DNA from 2 places in the Rhizobium sp. B230/85 genome. Region 2 is predicted to be linked to the other one. Evidence: riboswitches for the same ligand, from Rfam matches in the RefSeq annotation. Region 2 holds a riboswitch; the other holds the start of a gene.
What was found. Region 2 has a riboswitch for S-adenosylmethionine ahead of metA (homoserine O-succinyltransferase). Riboswitches for the same ligand answer to the same signal wherever they lie in the genome.
Positions count from the first base shown of each region.

Region 1: it holds a riboswitch for S-adenosylmethionine, as region 2 does, so the genes downstream of both, J5289_RS04805 (O-succinylhomoserine sulfhydrylase) here and metA (homoserine O-succinyltransferase) in region 2, are expected to answer to the same signal.

Region 1 is NZ_CP072156.1:1,007,710-1,014,320, reverse strand. It holds gene J5289_RS04820 (hypothetical protein) at 1-130, shown strand, start outside; tRNA gene J5289_RS04815 (tRNA-Gly) at 199-272, opposite strand; gene J5289_RS04810 (2'-deoxycytidine 5'-triphosphate deaminase) at 339-1,430, opposite strand; SAM riboswitch at 1,539-1,617, shown strand; gene J5289_RS04805 (O-succinylhomoserine sulfhydrylase) at 1,664-2,848, shown strand; gene apaG (Co2+/Mg2+ efflux protein ApaG) at 3,050-3,442, shown strand; gene J5289_RS04795 (Hsp33 family molecular chaperone) at 3,471-4,463, opposite strand; gene argF (ornithine carbamoyltransferase) at 4,534-5,451, opposite strand; gene J5289_RS04785 (aspartate aminotransferase family protein) at 5,521-6,611, opposite strand, start outside.
Region 2 is NZ_CP072156.1:203,344-209,954, forward strand. It holds gene J5289_RS01025 (lysine-2,3-aminomutase-like protein) at 1-57, opposite strand, end outside; gene epmA (EF-P lysine aminoacylase EpmA) at 54-1,118, opposite strand; gene efp (elongation factor P) at 1,269-1,838, shown strand; gene J5289_RS01040 (ABC transporter ATP-binding protein/permease) at 1,925-3,796, opposite strand; SAM riboswitch at 4,035-4,115, shown strand; gene metA (homoserine O-succinyltransferase) at 4,162-5,085, shown strand; gene J5289_RS01050 (aldose epimerase family protein) at 5,192-6,217, shown strand; gene J5289_RS01055 (GntR family transcriptional regulator) at 6,307-6,611, shown strand, end outside.

The DNA of each region.
Region 1 (6,611 bases), 800 kb from region 2:
CAATTGGTGGCGCTACCTCGTGGCGCATGGTCACACCGAGGATGAACTTCGCACCCCGCGATTTCTCAACAACAAGATAGCTCGAATATTTGGAGATCGGCCCCTGGAGGTAGGAGAAGCCAAAGGTTGATGGCTCTGCCATGCCGCCCGAAGAAATATGGCGTCTTAAATGGCGATCACTATATGGAAGCGTGGAGTTGGAGCGGGTGAAGGGAATCGAACCCTCGTATTCAGCTTGGGAAGCTGCTGCTCTACCATTGAGCTACACCCGCACGGCGCGAAGCCTTCCAACAGTTCGGCCAGGCTGTCAAGATGGAATGGCCGGTCGGGATTGCTGGTTACAAGCGGAAATGCTTGGAGAGTTTCAGGCCCTGCGCCTGATAGTTGGAGCCGGCGCCGGTGCCGTAGAGGCTGGCCGGGAGTTCCAGCATGTGCTCGTAGACGAGGCGGCCGACGACCTGGCCGTCCTCGAGGATGAACGGCACCTCGTGGCTGCGGACTTCGAGCACCGCCCGGCTGCCGCGCCCGCCGGCCGGCGCATGGCCGAAGCCGGGATCGAAGAAGCCGGCATAGTGGACGCGGAATTCGCCGACCAGCGGGTCGTAGGGGGTCATCTCGGCGGCATAGTCCGGCGGCACATGCACCGCCTCGCGCGAAACGAGGATGTAGAATTCGTCCGGGTCGAGGATGAGTTCGGTGCGGCCTCGGCTGTAGAGCGGTTCCCAGAAGTCGAAGATGTCGTGCTGGGCCTTCTTGTCGACGTCGACGACAGCCGTGTGGTGCTTGCCGCGATAGCCGATCAGGCCGTCCCGGTCGCCGGTGAGATCGATCGACAGAGCAATGCCGCCGCCTGTGACGTTCGGCTTCTTGCTGGCGACCAGCGTCTCGGTCTCGTGCAGCGCCAGCAGTTCCGGCTCGGACAGCATCGCATGGCCGATCCGGAAGCGGATCTGCGACAGGCGCGAGCCGCGGCGCACGACGATCGGGAAGGTACGCGGCGAGATTTCGAGGTAGAGTGGGCCGGAATAACCGGCCGGTATCTTGTCAAACTCCTGGGCGTAGTCGGTGATGACGCGGGTGAAGATGTCGAGGCGGCCGGTCGAGCTCTTCGGGTTGGCCGAGGCCGACATGTCCTGGGGAAGGTCAAGTTGCTCCATCAGCGGCACGATATAAACGCAACCGGTCTCGAGGACGGCGCTTTCGGTCAGGTCGATGACGTGAAGGCTGAGCCTGTCGAGCTTGTCGGAGACGAGGTTCGCTGGGCCAGGCATGAAGCTGGCGCGGACGCGAAAGGCCTTGGCCCCGAGCCTGAGATCGAGGCTCGCCGGTTGGATCTGATCGAAGTCGAGATCCTTCTCCGTCTTCAGCCGGCCGACCTCGAAGAGGGCGGCAATGGCGCGATCCGCCAAGATTCCAGTGTCGCGAGCCATCTGCTCAATCCTTGTCTTGTCGCAGACAAAACCATATACGGGCCTTGTTTTGCCGCAGACAAAACCAAATGCAGGGAATTGACGCAAGCGGCCAACGGAAGTATTGCAGTCTTATCCCGTGGTGATTTGGCCGGTCGGCTTGCAGCCACGTTAAATAAGTAGCTAAAAAGACCGGGTTGAAAACCGGTCTGCTTGTGCGACCGGTTTTTTTGTATCACGAAGGTGGTGATGGCATGACCAAGACTTGGCGCCCCGCAACGCAACTCGTTCACGGCGGCACGCTGCGCTCGCAGTTCGGCGAGACATCCGAAGCAATCTATCTGACACAGGGCTTCGTCTACGACACCTCGGAAGCGGCCGAAGCCCGCTTCAAGGGCGAGACCGAGGGCTTTATCTACGCCCGCTACGGCAGCCCGACCAACGACATGTTCGAAAAGCGCATGTGCATGCTCGAAGGTGCCGAGGAGGCACGCTCGACGGCTTCAGGCATGGCCGCCGTTTCAGCCGCCATTCTCTGCCAGGTGAAAGCCGGCGACCATATCGTGGCCGCCCGCGCGCTGTTCGGCTCCTGCCGCTGGGTCGTCGAGACGCTGGCGCCGCGCTACGGCATCGAATGCACGCTGGTCGACGGTCGCGATCTCGCCAACTGGGAAAAGGCCATCCGGCCGAACACCAAGGTGTTGTTCCTGGAAAGCCCGACAAACCCAACCCTCGAGGTGGTGGACATTGCCGGCGTCGCCAGGCTTGCCAACCAGATCGGCGCCAAGGTCGTGGTCGACAACGTCTTTGCGACACCGCTTTTCCAGAAGCCGTTGGAACTCGGTGCCCATATCGTCGTCTACTCGGCCACCAAGCACATCGACGGCCAGGGCCGCTCGCTCGGCGGCGTCATCCTGTCGGACAAGGCCTGGGTCGATGAGCACCTGCAGGATTATTACCGCCACACCGGCCCTGCCATGTCGCCGTTCACCGCCTGGACGCTGCTGAAGGGCATCGAGACCCTGCCGCTGCGCGTCAAGCAGCAGACCGAAAATGCCAGCCGTATCGCCGACTTCCTCGCCGACCAGAGCAAGGTCGCCAAGGTCATCTATCCCGGTCGCAAGGACCATCCGCAGGCCGATATCATTGCCAAGCAGATGACCGGCGGCTCGACGCTGGTCTGCCTGGAGCTGAAGGGCGGCAAGGAGGCGGCCTTCGCGCTGCAGAACGCGCTGGATATCATCACGATCTCCAACAATCTCGGCGATGCCAAGAGCCTGATCACCCATCCGGCAACCACCACCCACAAGAACCTCACTGACGAGGCTCGCGCCGAACTCGGCATCTCGCCGGGCACGGTGCGCTTCTCGGCCGGCATCGAGGACACCGACGACCTGATCGAGGATTTTGCCCAGGCGCTGGCAAAGGTATCGGCCTGATCGCATGTCTTGCAACGCTGCCCGGCCCAGTCGGGCAGCGCCTTCTGCGCATTGCGCCGAAAGCTATTAACTGAAGATATTACCCTTAATATTCAAAAGGCCGCATCAGCCTTCCCATTTGGGCACATATTCGCCTTCGCTTCCTTGACCGAGGTTGAAGCCTATAGGATATCGTAACCAAATTCATTCAAGGTGGCTGGGATGTACCGCGCCCTTACACGAGATATCGAAGTGATCGTCGAGCCGTTCTATCTGGAGGAGCAATCCGACCCGGAAGACAGCCGCTATGTCTGGGGTTATCGGATCGTCATTTCCAACCACTCGGCCACTGCGGTGCGGCTGATCACGCGCTACTGGCACATCACAGACCAGAACGGACAGGTCGACGAAGTCACCGGTCCCGGCGTCGTTGGAGAGCAGCCGCAGCTCAATCCGGGCGACACCTACGAATACTCCTCCGGCTGCCCGCTCGACACGCCCTCCGGCATGATGTTCGGCCATTACTCGATGGAGAACGACGAGGGCGAGACGTTCGAAGTCGATATCCCCGCCTTCTCGCTGGATTCGCCGGGCCTGATGCGGACGCTGAACTGACGCCGTCCGAAGACGGCGCCGGCATCACTCAGCTCTTTGCCAGGATCTCGGCCGCCTCGTAGCGGTAGGTGGTCGAGCAGAACTCGCAGGTCACCGAAATCAGCCCGTCTTCCTCGCTCTCGGCCATTTCCTGGGCGGAGAACCCCTGCAGCACGCCCTTGATCTTGTCGCGCGAGCAGCTGCAGCGATCGAAGACCGCCTGAGGCGCGTAGACCCGCGCACCGCGTTCGTGGAACAGCCGGTAAAGCAGCCGCTCGGTGCCAACCAGCGGATCGGTCAGCTCGTCGGCATCCACCGTTTCCAGCAGCGAACGGGCCTCGGCCCAGGCATCGTCGTCGGTGTGGTCGACCGCGTTCTCGTCGCCGTCGCCGCCATGCAGGTCCGGCAGGCGCATGCGCTCCGGTGCATCGGGCAGGAACTGGGCAATGACGCCGCCGGCCCGCCAGCGATGGCGCGGCTTGCCGGCCTCGTCGCGGTCGAACAGTTCGGCAGCACCCAGGCGCACGCGGGTCGGGATCTGCTCCGACTGGCGGAAATAGACCCCGGCGATATCCTCCAGCGACGAGCCGTCGAGCGGCACGATGCCCTGATAGGGCTGCGAATATTGCCCCTGGTCGATGGTGAAGGCGAGGATGCCCTTGCCGAGCAGCTGCTCCGGCTCGGTCTGGCCGGCCTTGACCGCTGCGGCCAATGCCTCCTCGTCGTAGCGGGCGTAGGCGCGGACATTTTCAGGCGTCGAGAAATCGGCCACCAGCAGGTCGACCGGGCCATCGCCCTTGGTCTGCACGGTGAACTTGCCCTCGAACTTCAGCGACGTGCCGAGCAGCACCGTTAGCACGATGGTTTCGGCCAGCAGCCGGGCCACGGGGGCCGGATAATGGTGGCGCTCCAGGATGGTGTCGAGCATCGGGCCGAGCTGGACGGCACGGCCGCGCACATCCAGGCTCTCCACCTGGAACGGCACAACGTGATCGTCGCCGGCATAACCGAACTCTCCCAGCGCTGCTGCACTGTCTGCCATGGGTCTACTCCTTGCTGCCGGGCGGATCGCGCCACGGCAGCCACCGTTTGCAACGGCGGCTTGGTTGATCTCAGATCGCGCCCAGGCACCACGCAAGAATGGACTTCTGCGCATGGAGACGGTTTTCCGCCTCGTCGAACACAACGGATTGCGGGCCGTCGATCACGTCATCCGTCACCTCCTCGCCGCGATGGGCAGGCAGGCAATGCATGAACAACGCATCCTTTCCGGCCTCTGCCATCAGAGCGGCATTGACCTGGTAGGGCTGGAAGACGTTGTGACCACGGGCCCGGTGCTCCTGGTTCATGGAAACCCAGGTATCGGTCACCACGCAATCGGCGCCATTAACCGCACGTTCGGCTTCATGGGTGAGCATGACTTCGGCGCCCTGATTGCGGGCCCAGTTCAAATAGTGATCGCTCGGCTCCGAGCCAAGGGGCACCGCCATATTCATGCGATAGCCGAACCGGGCCGAGCCCTCAATCAGCGAATGCAGCACGTTGTTGCCATCGCCCGTCCAGGCGACCGTCTTGCCCTTGATCGGGCCGCGATGCTCCTCGAAGGTCATTATATCGGCCATCACCTGGCAGGGATGGGTATCGTCCGTGAGCGCGTTGATGACGGGCACGGTGGCGTGCTCGGCCATCTCAAGCATGCGCGAATGCTGGGTGGTGCGGATCATGATGGCATCGACATAGCGCGACAGCACCTTGGCGGTGTCGCCGATGGTCTCGGCCCGGCCAAGCTGCATTTCGGTGCCGGACAGAAACAGCGTTTCGCCGCCGAGCTGGCGCATGCCGACATCGAAGGAGACGCGGGTGCGGGTCGAGGGTTTTTCGAAGATCATCGCCAGCATCTTGCCTTCCAGCGGCCGGCCGGCAGTGCCGTCCTTGGTCGCCTTCTTGCGAAGGATGGCGTCGTCGAGGATCTTGCGCAGGTCGCCCGACGCAACAGTCGAGAGGTCGAGGAAGTGTTTCGGGGAGGCCATGTCTAGCTTTGCTCCAAAAATGAAAACGCCCGTGGCGGGCACGAAGCCCGGAACCCACGGACGTAGAATTCAAGCCGATTTGCGGGATTTCTGGGCGCGCAATGCTTCTGCGGCACGCTCGATGCGGGCGAGACCTTCGCGGGCGTCTTCGGCAGTGGCGATGAGAGGCGGCAGCAGGCGAATGACGTTGTCGCCGGCGGGAACCCCCAGCAGGTGTTCGGCACGGATGGCATGCAGCAGTTCGCCAGCCGGGATCGCCGCCTTGATACCGAGCAGCAGCCCCTGGCCGCGCACCTCTTCGATGATGTCGGGATAACGGTCCTTGAGCGATGCCAGCCCTTGGCGGAAGACCAGGGAGACGTCGTTGACATGCTGCAGGAAGCCTTCAGCCAGGATGACGTCCAGCACCGCGCCGCCGACGGCCATCGCCAGCGGATTGCCGCCATAGGTCGAGCCGTGGGATCCCGCCTTCATGCCGGAGGCGGCTTCTGCGGTGGCGAGGCACGCACCGAGCGGAAAGCCGCCACCGATGCCCTTCGCCACGGCCATTATGTCAGGCGTGATGCCAGACCATTCGTGGGAGAAGAATTTGCCGGAGCGACCGACGCCGGACTGGACCTCGTCGAGGATCAGCAGCAGGCCGTGCTCGTCGCAGAGTTCGCGAAGCGAACGCATGAACTCCTTGGCAACCGGGCGAACGCCGCCCTCGCCCTGCACCGGCTCGATGAGGATCGCTGCAGTGGCATCCGAGATCGCCGCCTTGACGGCCTCGAGGTCGCCGAACGGAACCTGATCGAAGCCGGGGGCCTTCGGGCCGAAGCCTTCGAGGTATTTTTCCTGGCCGCCGGCAGCGATCGTCGCCAGGGTCCGGCCGTGGAAGGCGCCTTCGAAGGTGATGATGTGGAATTTTTCCGGATGGCCCTTCGAATACTGGTAGCGGCGTGCCGTCTTGATGGCGCATTCGAGCGCCTCGGCACCGGAATTGGTGAAAAACACCTTGTCGGCGAAGGTCGCGTCGGTCAGCCGCCTGGCAAGCATTTCCTGGCCCGGGACCTCATAGAGGTTCGACAGGTGCCAGACTTTTTCAGCCTGCGTCTTCAGCGCTTCGACAAGGTGCGGATGTCCATGACCGAGCGACGACACGGCGACGCCGGCGCCGA
Region 2 (6,611 bases):
GACAAGCGATGCCCGCTGGAGATCGTCGACTGTCCTGATCGATCGAATGACGTTCATCTTCCGAACTCCGCAACGGGCGCCCAAAGCACCTGCTCGATGCGGGATGCTCCGGTAGCCAGCATCACCAGCCGGTCGAAACCGAGGGCGATGCCGCTTGCCTCGGGCATGATGGCAAGCGCGTCGAGAAAATCCTCGTCGAGCGGATAGGTTTCGCCGTAGACCCGCGCCTTTTCCGCCATCTCGATCTCGAACCGCCGCCGCTGTTCGACGGCATTGGTGAGTTCGCCGAAGCCATTGGCAAGCTCGACGCCGCAGGCATAGAGTTCGAAGCGCTCGGCGACACGCGGATCCCGCGCCGAGGGCCTGGCAAGAGCGGCCTCGGAGACCGGATATTCGTCAAGGATCGTCGGTCGGCCAAAACCGAGATGCGGTTCGATCTTTTCCACCAGCACCCGGCTGAACATATCCGCCCAGCCATCGTCGCCGGCAACACGCATGCCGAGGCGGTTCATTTCCGCAGCAAGGCAGTCGCGGTCCGTCTGTCCGTCGGCGGCAACCGAGGACAAGAGGTCGATGCCGGCATGCTGCAGGAAGGCCGCCGCAACGCTGATCCGCTCCGGCTCGGCAAAGGGATCGCACTCGGCACCCCGGAACGCCAGCCGCGCAGCCCCCGCGGTTTTCGCCGCCAGTCGCATTATATCGACGCAGTCAGCCATCAGCTGCTCGTAGCCTTCGCCGACCCTGTACCATTCGAGCATGGTGAACTCCGGATGGTGCAAGGGCCCGCGCTCACGGTTGCGATAGACATGGGCAAAGCATGCAATACGTTGTTCGCCCGCGGCCAGCAGCTTCTTGCAGGCAAATTCCGGCGACGTGTGCAGGTAGAAGGGTGCCGCCTGACCGTCGGTCGTCAGGGCTTCTGTAGCGAAAGCATGCAGATGTGCCTCGTTGCCGGGCGATATCTGAAGGGTTGCCGTATCAACCTCGAGGAAGTCGCCGGCTGAAAAAAAACTGCGCAGCGCCGCCTGGATCGCATTGCGGCCGATAAGAAAAGGCCGTCGATCCGCATGGACGCCGGGCGTCCACCAGGGAGATGCTTTTGTCAGGCTGGCGTTCATTCCGCGCTTTCTTTTATAGGATGAGCCGCGACGGGGTGGCTATTTCCACCATTTTAGGTTAGTTGCGCCCCCAAGAAAACATTGCTGCATCAGGGAAACGGGCTCGGTCCGTCCTCTACGATGCAAAAAGCTGCGTTACAAGGAAGTCTTATGGTCAAGGTTATCGCCTCTTCGATCCGCAAGGGCAATGTGCTCGACGTCGACGGCAAGCTCTACGTCGTGCTGACGGCCGCCAATTTCCACCCCGGCAAAGGCACGCCGGTCACCCAGATCGATATGCGCCGGATTTCGGATGGCACGAAGGTTTCCGAGCGCTGGCGCACGACCGAACAAGTCGAGCGCGCCTTCGTCGAGGACGTCAACCATCAGTACCTTTACGAAGACAGCGACGGGTTCCACTTCATGAACCCGCAAAACTACGACCAGGTTACCGTCGATGCCGAAACCATGGGCGACGACAAGGCCTACCTGCAGGAAGGCATGACCTGCATCCTGTCGATGCATGAAGGTATCGCGCTTGCCATCCAGATGCCACGCACTGTGACGCTTGAAATCATGGAGACTGAGCCGGTCGTCAAGGGCCAGACGGCGTCGTCCTCCTACAAGCCAGCCATGCTGTCGAATGGCGTTCGCACCATGGTGCCGCCGCATGTCAATGCCGGCACCCGCGTCGTCATCATGACCGAAGACAATTCCTACGTCGAACGCGCCAAGGACTGATCCCGGACCTGGCACTCCATCTCGATAAAAGGCCCCGAACGCGTGGATTGCGCGTCGGGGCCTTTTTCGTATCCGGGCGAAGTTGTTCAGGCGGGCCGCACCGTCTCCTTGCGGACAATGGGGCGCCGTGCCGGGTTTTGTCCGCGAGCAGCACCCGAGACAGGCTTTGCAGGCGGCGCTGTCGGGTCCGGCGGAACCAGGGCCTGCAGATGCAATACCCGCGGCGACATGAGTTCAAGATAAGCCTCTGAACGGCCGATATAGATCATCGTCGTATCCTTGAGTTCGCCCAGAAGCGCAACCAGGCGCTTCTGGATATCCGGCTCCAGGCCTTCGAGCGTTTCGTCGAGGATCAGCCAGCGCGGCTTGGCGAGCAGGGCATGGGCAAAACCGACGGCCTTCTGTTCGTCGGTATCGAGCATACGATCCCAGCGGGCGTTCGTATCGAGCTTGCCTTTCAGCCTGCCGAGACCGGCTTTTTCAATCGCCATTTCGAGGTCGGAATCCGGGTAGGCATCGCGTGCCTCGGGGAAGGTCATGGCCTCGCGCAGCGTTCCGCTCGGCACATAGGCGGTGTGCGGCATGAACAGCATGTCTTCCGGCGGCGGCAGGTCGATCTCGCCCTTGCCGCAATGCCATTCGCCGGCAAGCGCCTGGAACAACAGCTTGCGGTTCACGCCGTGATCGCCGTTGATCATGATGTGCTCGCCGGCGGTGATCGTCACCGTGCCCTCGCGGATCCGGAAACCGTTCTCGACGATCTCGTCGGACATCTTGGTGGAGACTTCGAGATCCTTCAGCACCATCATGCCAGGCGCGGCGCGGGCGACGTCGATCATGTTGGGCAGGTGGTCCTCGATATCCATCTCGACCACCGCCTCGCGAAAATCGGTAACGCGCATCAGCGTCGCGCGCCACTCGGCGATCGGCCCGAAATTGGCGACATACCAGCGCAGCGCCGTGTTCACCTGGTTGAAAGCGCCAACCACCATCATCAACTGGCCGATGCTGAGGCCGCCCGAGAAGTAGGCTGGCGCCGCCACCAGGATTGGAATGACCAGCACCATCCAGCCGTAGCTCGCAGATACCCAGGTAAGGTTGGTGTTGGCGATGGCCAGCTTGCGGATAACGCCGAGCACCGAGGAAATATCGCCGTTGATGCGGCGACGCTCGTTTTCCTGTCCGCCGGCAATGGTGATCGACGGCATGTACTCGTTGGCGTGCATCAGCGCGAAACGCAGTTCGGCCTCCTTGGAGTAGCGGTCGGCATTGAGCCGCACCAGCTTGCCGCCGACGAACTGGCTGAGGAAAGAAGCCGAGGCCGCATAGATAATCGCCGCCCACACCATGTATCCCGGAATGGAAAAGCTGCTGCCGCGAAAATGGAATATGAAGCCGCTCGACAGCTCCCAGAGCACGCCGATGAAGCTGATCAGCAGGATCGTCGATTGGACGAGGCCGATCGCAAGGCCCGTGGTGCTTTCTGCAAGGTTGCGGGCATCCTCGTGGAGCCGCTGGTCCGGATTGACGCCGATCAGACCAGACGATGCCAGCCGTAAGGCCCGCTTGCCCTTCAGCCACTGGTCGACCAGGTCGCGCGCCAGGCCCTCGCGCATGTAGAGCGCCGCCATCTGGTTCAGCCAGGCCTGGATGACGTTGAGGACTAGCAGGGTGCCGGCGATCATGCCGAAGACACCAAGCTGCTTCACGAATTCGTTGAGGTCGCGTCGCGCCAGCGAATCGTAGAACGGCGCATTCCATTCGTTCAGGAGAACCTGCACATAAGCTGTCACGAGAATGATGACGAACAGCGACACCACGAGCGATATGAGCCTGACGCGCACTGGCGAATGCCAGAACGCCGAAAGCATCATCCTCAACCTGTACAGCACACTCAAGTCGTATCCGACGCGCGCATCGCCCTGGACGCTGGGCTTCTCTGTAGTATCAACGGCCATTAAAAAATCCTGATCCTCATCCCTCAGATAGTCATGGCCATCGCACATGTCCATCCATGCGAGCCCGAAGCGCGTAGCGCCAGCGATCCCTGGCCTGGAACCGCCCTCCTCGCCATCAGCTTGCGCTTCAAACCTTATGAAAGCCTTATACGCCCGAATGCCGCTGCAGGTTCACCACGCCGCGCCGCGCATTTACCAACCGGCGATTGATGTTGATTCGAAACCTGTCCAGCGCTATTTAACATCGCGTGGTGATTTGGCCGGCCGGCTTGCAGCCACGTTAAACAAGTCGCTAAATCAGGGCCGCATGCGGACCGGTAGCGATTCGTTTTTTCGCCGCCGGTTTAGTTGATCGAGTAACGCGCATGCCCATTAAGATCCCCGATACACTGCCCGCCTTCGATACCCTCGTCAAAGAGGGCGTGCGGGTGATGACAGAGACGATGGCCGTCCGTCAGGATATCCGTCCGCTGCAGATCGGGCTGCTCAACCTGATGCCCAACAAGATCAAGACCGAAATCCAGATGGCGCGCCTCGTAGGCGCCTCGCCGCTGCAGGTCGAGTTCTCGCTGATCCGCATCGGCGGGCACAAGGCGAAGAACACTTCCGAGGAGCATCTGCTGTCGTTCTACGAGACCTGGGAGGAGATCAGACATCGCAAGTTCGACGGCTTCATCATCACCGGTGCGCCGATCGAGTTGCTCGACTTCGAGGAAGTCACCTACTGGGACGAAATGCGCCAGATCCTCGACTGGACGACCACCAACGTTCATTCGACGCTGAACGTCTGCTGGGGTGCGATGGCGGCGATCTACCATTTTCACGGCGTGCCGAAGCATCTGCTGAAGGAAAAGGCGTTCGGTGTCTACCGGCACCAGAACCTGAACCCGTCCTCGGTCTATCTCAACGGCTTTTCCGACGACTTCGGCGTGCCCGTGTCGCGCTGGACCGAAGTCCGCCGCAAGGATGTCGAAACCGTCCCTGGCTTGGAAATCCTGATGGAATCGCCGGAAATGGGCATTTGCCTGGTGCATGAGAAGACGGCAAGGCGGCTCTACATGTTCAACCACGTCGAATACGATTCAACGTCGCTGGCAGACGAATATTTCCGGGACGTCGATGCCGGCATCCCGATCAAGATGCCGCACGACTATTTCCCGCACAACGATCCGTCCCTGACGCCGCCCAACCGCTGGCGCAGCCACGCTCATCTGTTCGTCGGCAACTGGATCAACGAGATCTACCAGACGACACCCTACGACATGGCCGACATCGGCTTGCAGAAATAGCCGCGTCGCCGGGACGCAGGACTGATTCCGCCGGCAGGCGGGTTGCGGATAGTGGCGAATGGAGGCAGGGTCGGCGCCTCGCACTAGAGACGAATGGGATGAGGACATGACGGACAGCACTTTGCAGCGCGAAGTTTTCGGCAAGACTGCGGCCGGCGAGACGGTACACCGCGTCAAGATCACGGGCGGCGGGCTGACTGCCCATGTCATCAGCTGGGGAGCAGTGATCCAGGATCTCCGACTTGAAAACCACACGCCGGCCCTGACGCTCGGCTTCGACAACTTCGAAAGCTACGAAAAGCACTCCGCCTATTTCGGCGCAACGCCCGGCCGCTGCGCCAACCGCATCGCCGACGGCAGGTTCACGCTCGACGGCAAGACGTACCAGCTGGACCTGAACGAGAACGGCGTAACCCATCTGCACGGCGGCTTCGACAATATCGCCCTGCGCAACTGGACGATCGTCGAGCATGCCGCCGACCGCGTCGTCCTCAAGATCGTCGATCCCGATGGCCGCAGCGGCTATCCCGGCAACTGCACGATCCAGGCGACCTACTGGGTCCACGGCAATGGCGAGCTGTCGGTAATCTACGAGACCACGACAGACCAGCCGACCATCGCCAATGTCTGCCAGCACGCCTACTTCAACCTCGATGGCCGCGACGATGCGCTCGACCACGACATCATGATCGCAGCCGACCACTACCTGCCGACCGATGCGCGGCAGATCCCGACCGGCGAGATCGCCCCCGTCGCCGGCACGCCCTTCGACCTGAGAGAAATGGGCCCGATGAAGCGCTTCGTCGACGGTGAACAGGTACTATACGACCACAATTTCTGTCTATCGCAGGAGCGCACGGCCAAGCGCGCCGTTGTTCTCGCCCGCAGCATCAATTCCGGCGTAACGCTCGAAGTGCGCACGACGGAACCGGGCGTCCAACTCTACGCCGGCTTCAAGCTCGACGTCCCAGTCCCCGGCATTGACGGCAAGATGATGGGTCCGTTCGCCGGTTTCTGCCTGGAGACGCAGATCTGGCCCGACGCCATCAACCAGCCGGGCTTTTCCTCCGCAGCGCTCCATCCCGGCGAAGTCCTGCGCCAGGAAACGGACTACATTTTCACGAAGAACTAAGCGCACGGCCTCCGCCGGTCGCAGGCTAAGCGACCGGCGCCCAAGAGATACCTTGCAAAGTGGTTCTACATAGGTTCTAATCCGAACCCATGGATAGAACCAGTTTGATTTCCGAACTGAACGGGCGCGGCTTGCGGGATGCGGCAGCGAGCGGGCCGCTTTACAGGCGTCTGGCAATGGCGCTGACCGGGCTTATTCAAGAAGGACTGTTGAAACCGGGCACTGCATTGCCGGCCGAGCGCGATCTCGCCGAAGGACTGCAGCTCGGCCGTGTCACCGTGCGCACCGCCTATCGCGACCTGCTGACGGCAGGCACTCTGGAGTCGCGGCACGGCAGCGGTACTTTCGTCTCCCAGAAGGTCGAGCGGATGGAACAGTCGCTCTGGCGCCTCTC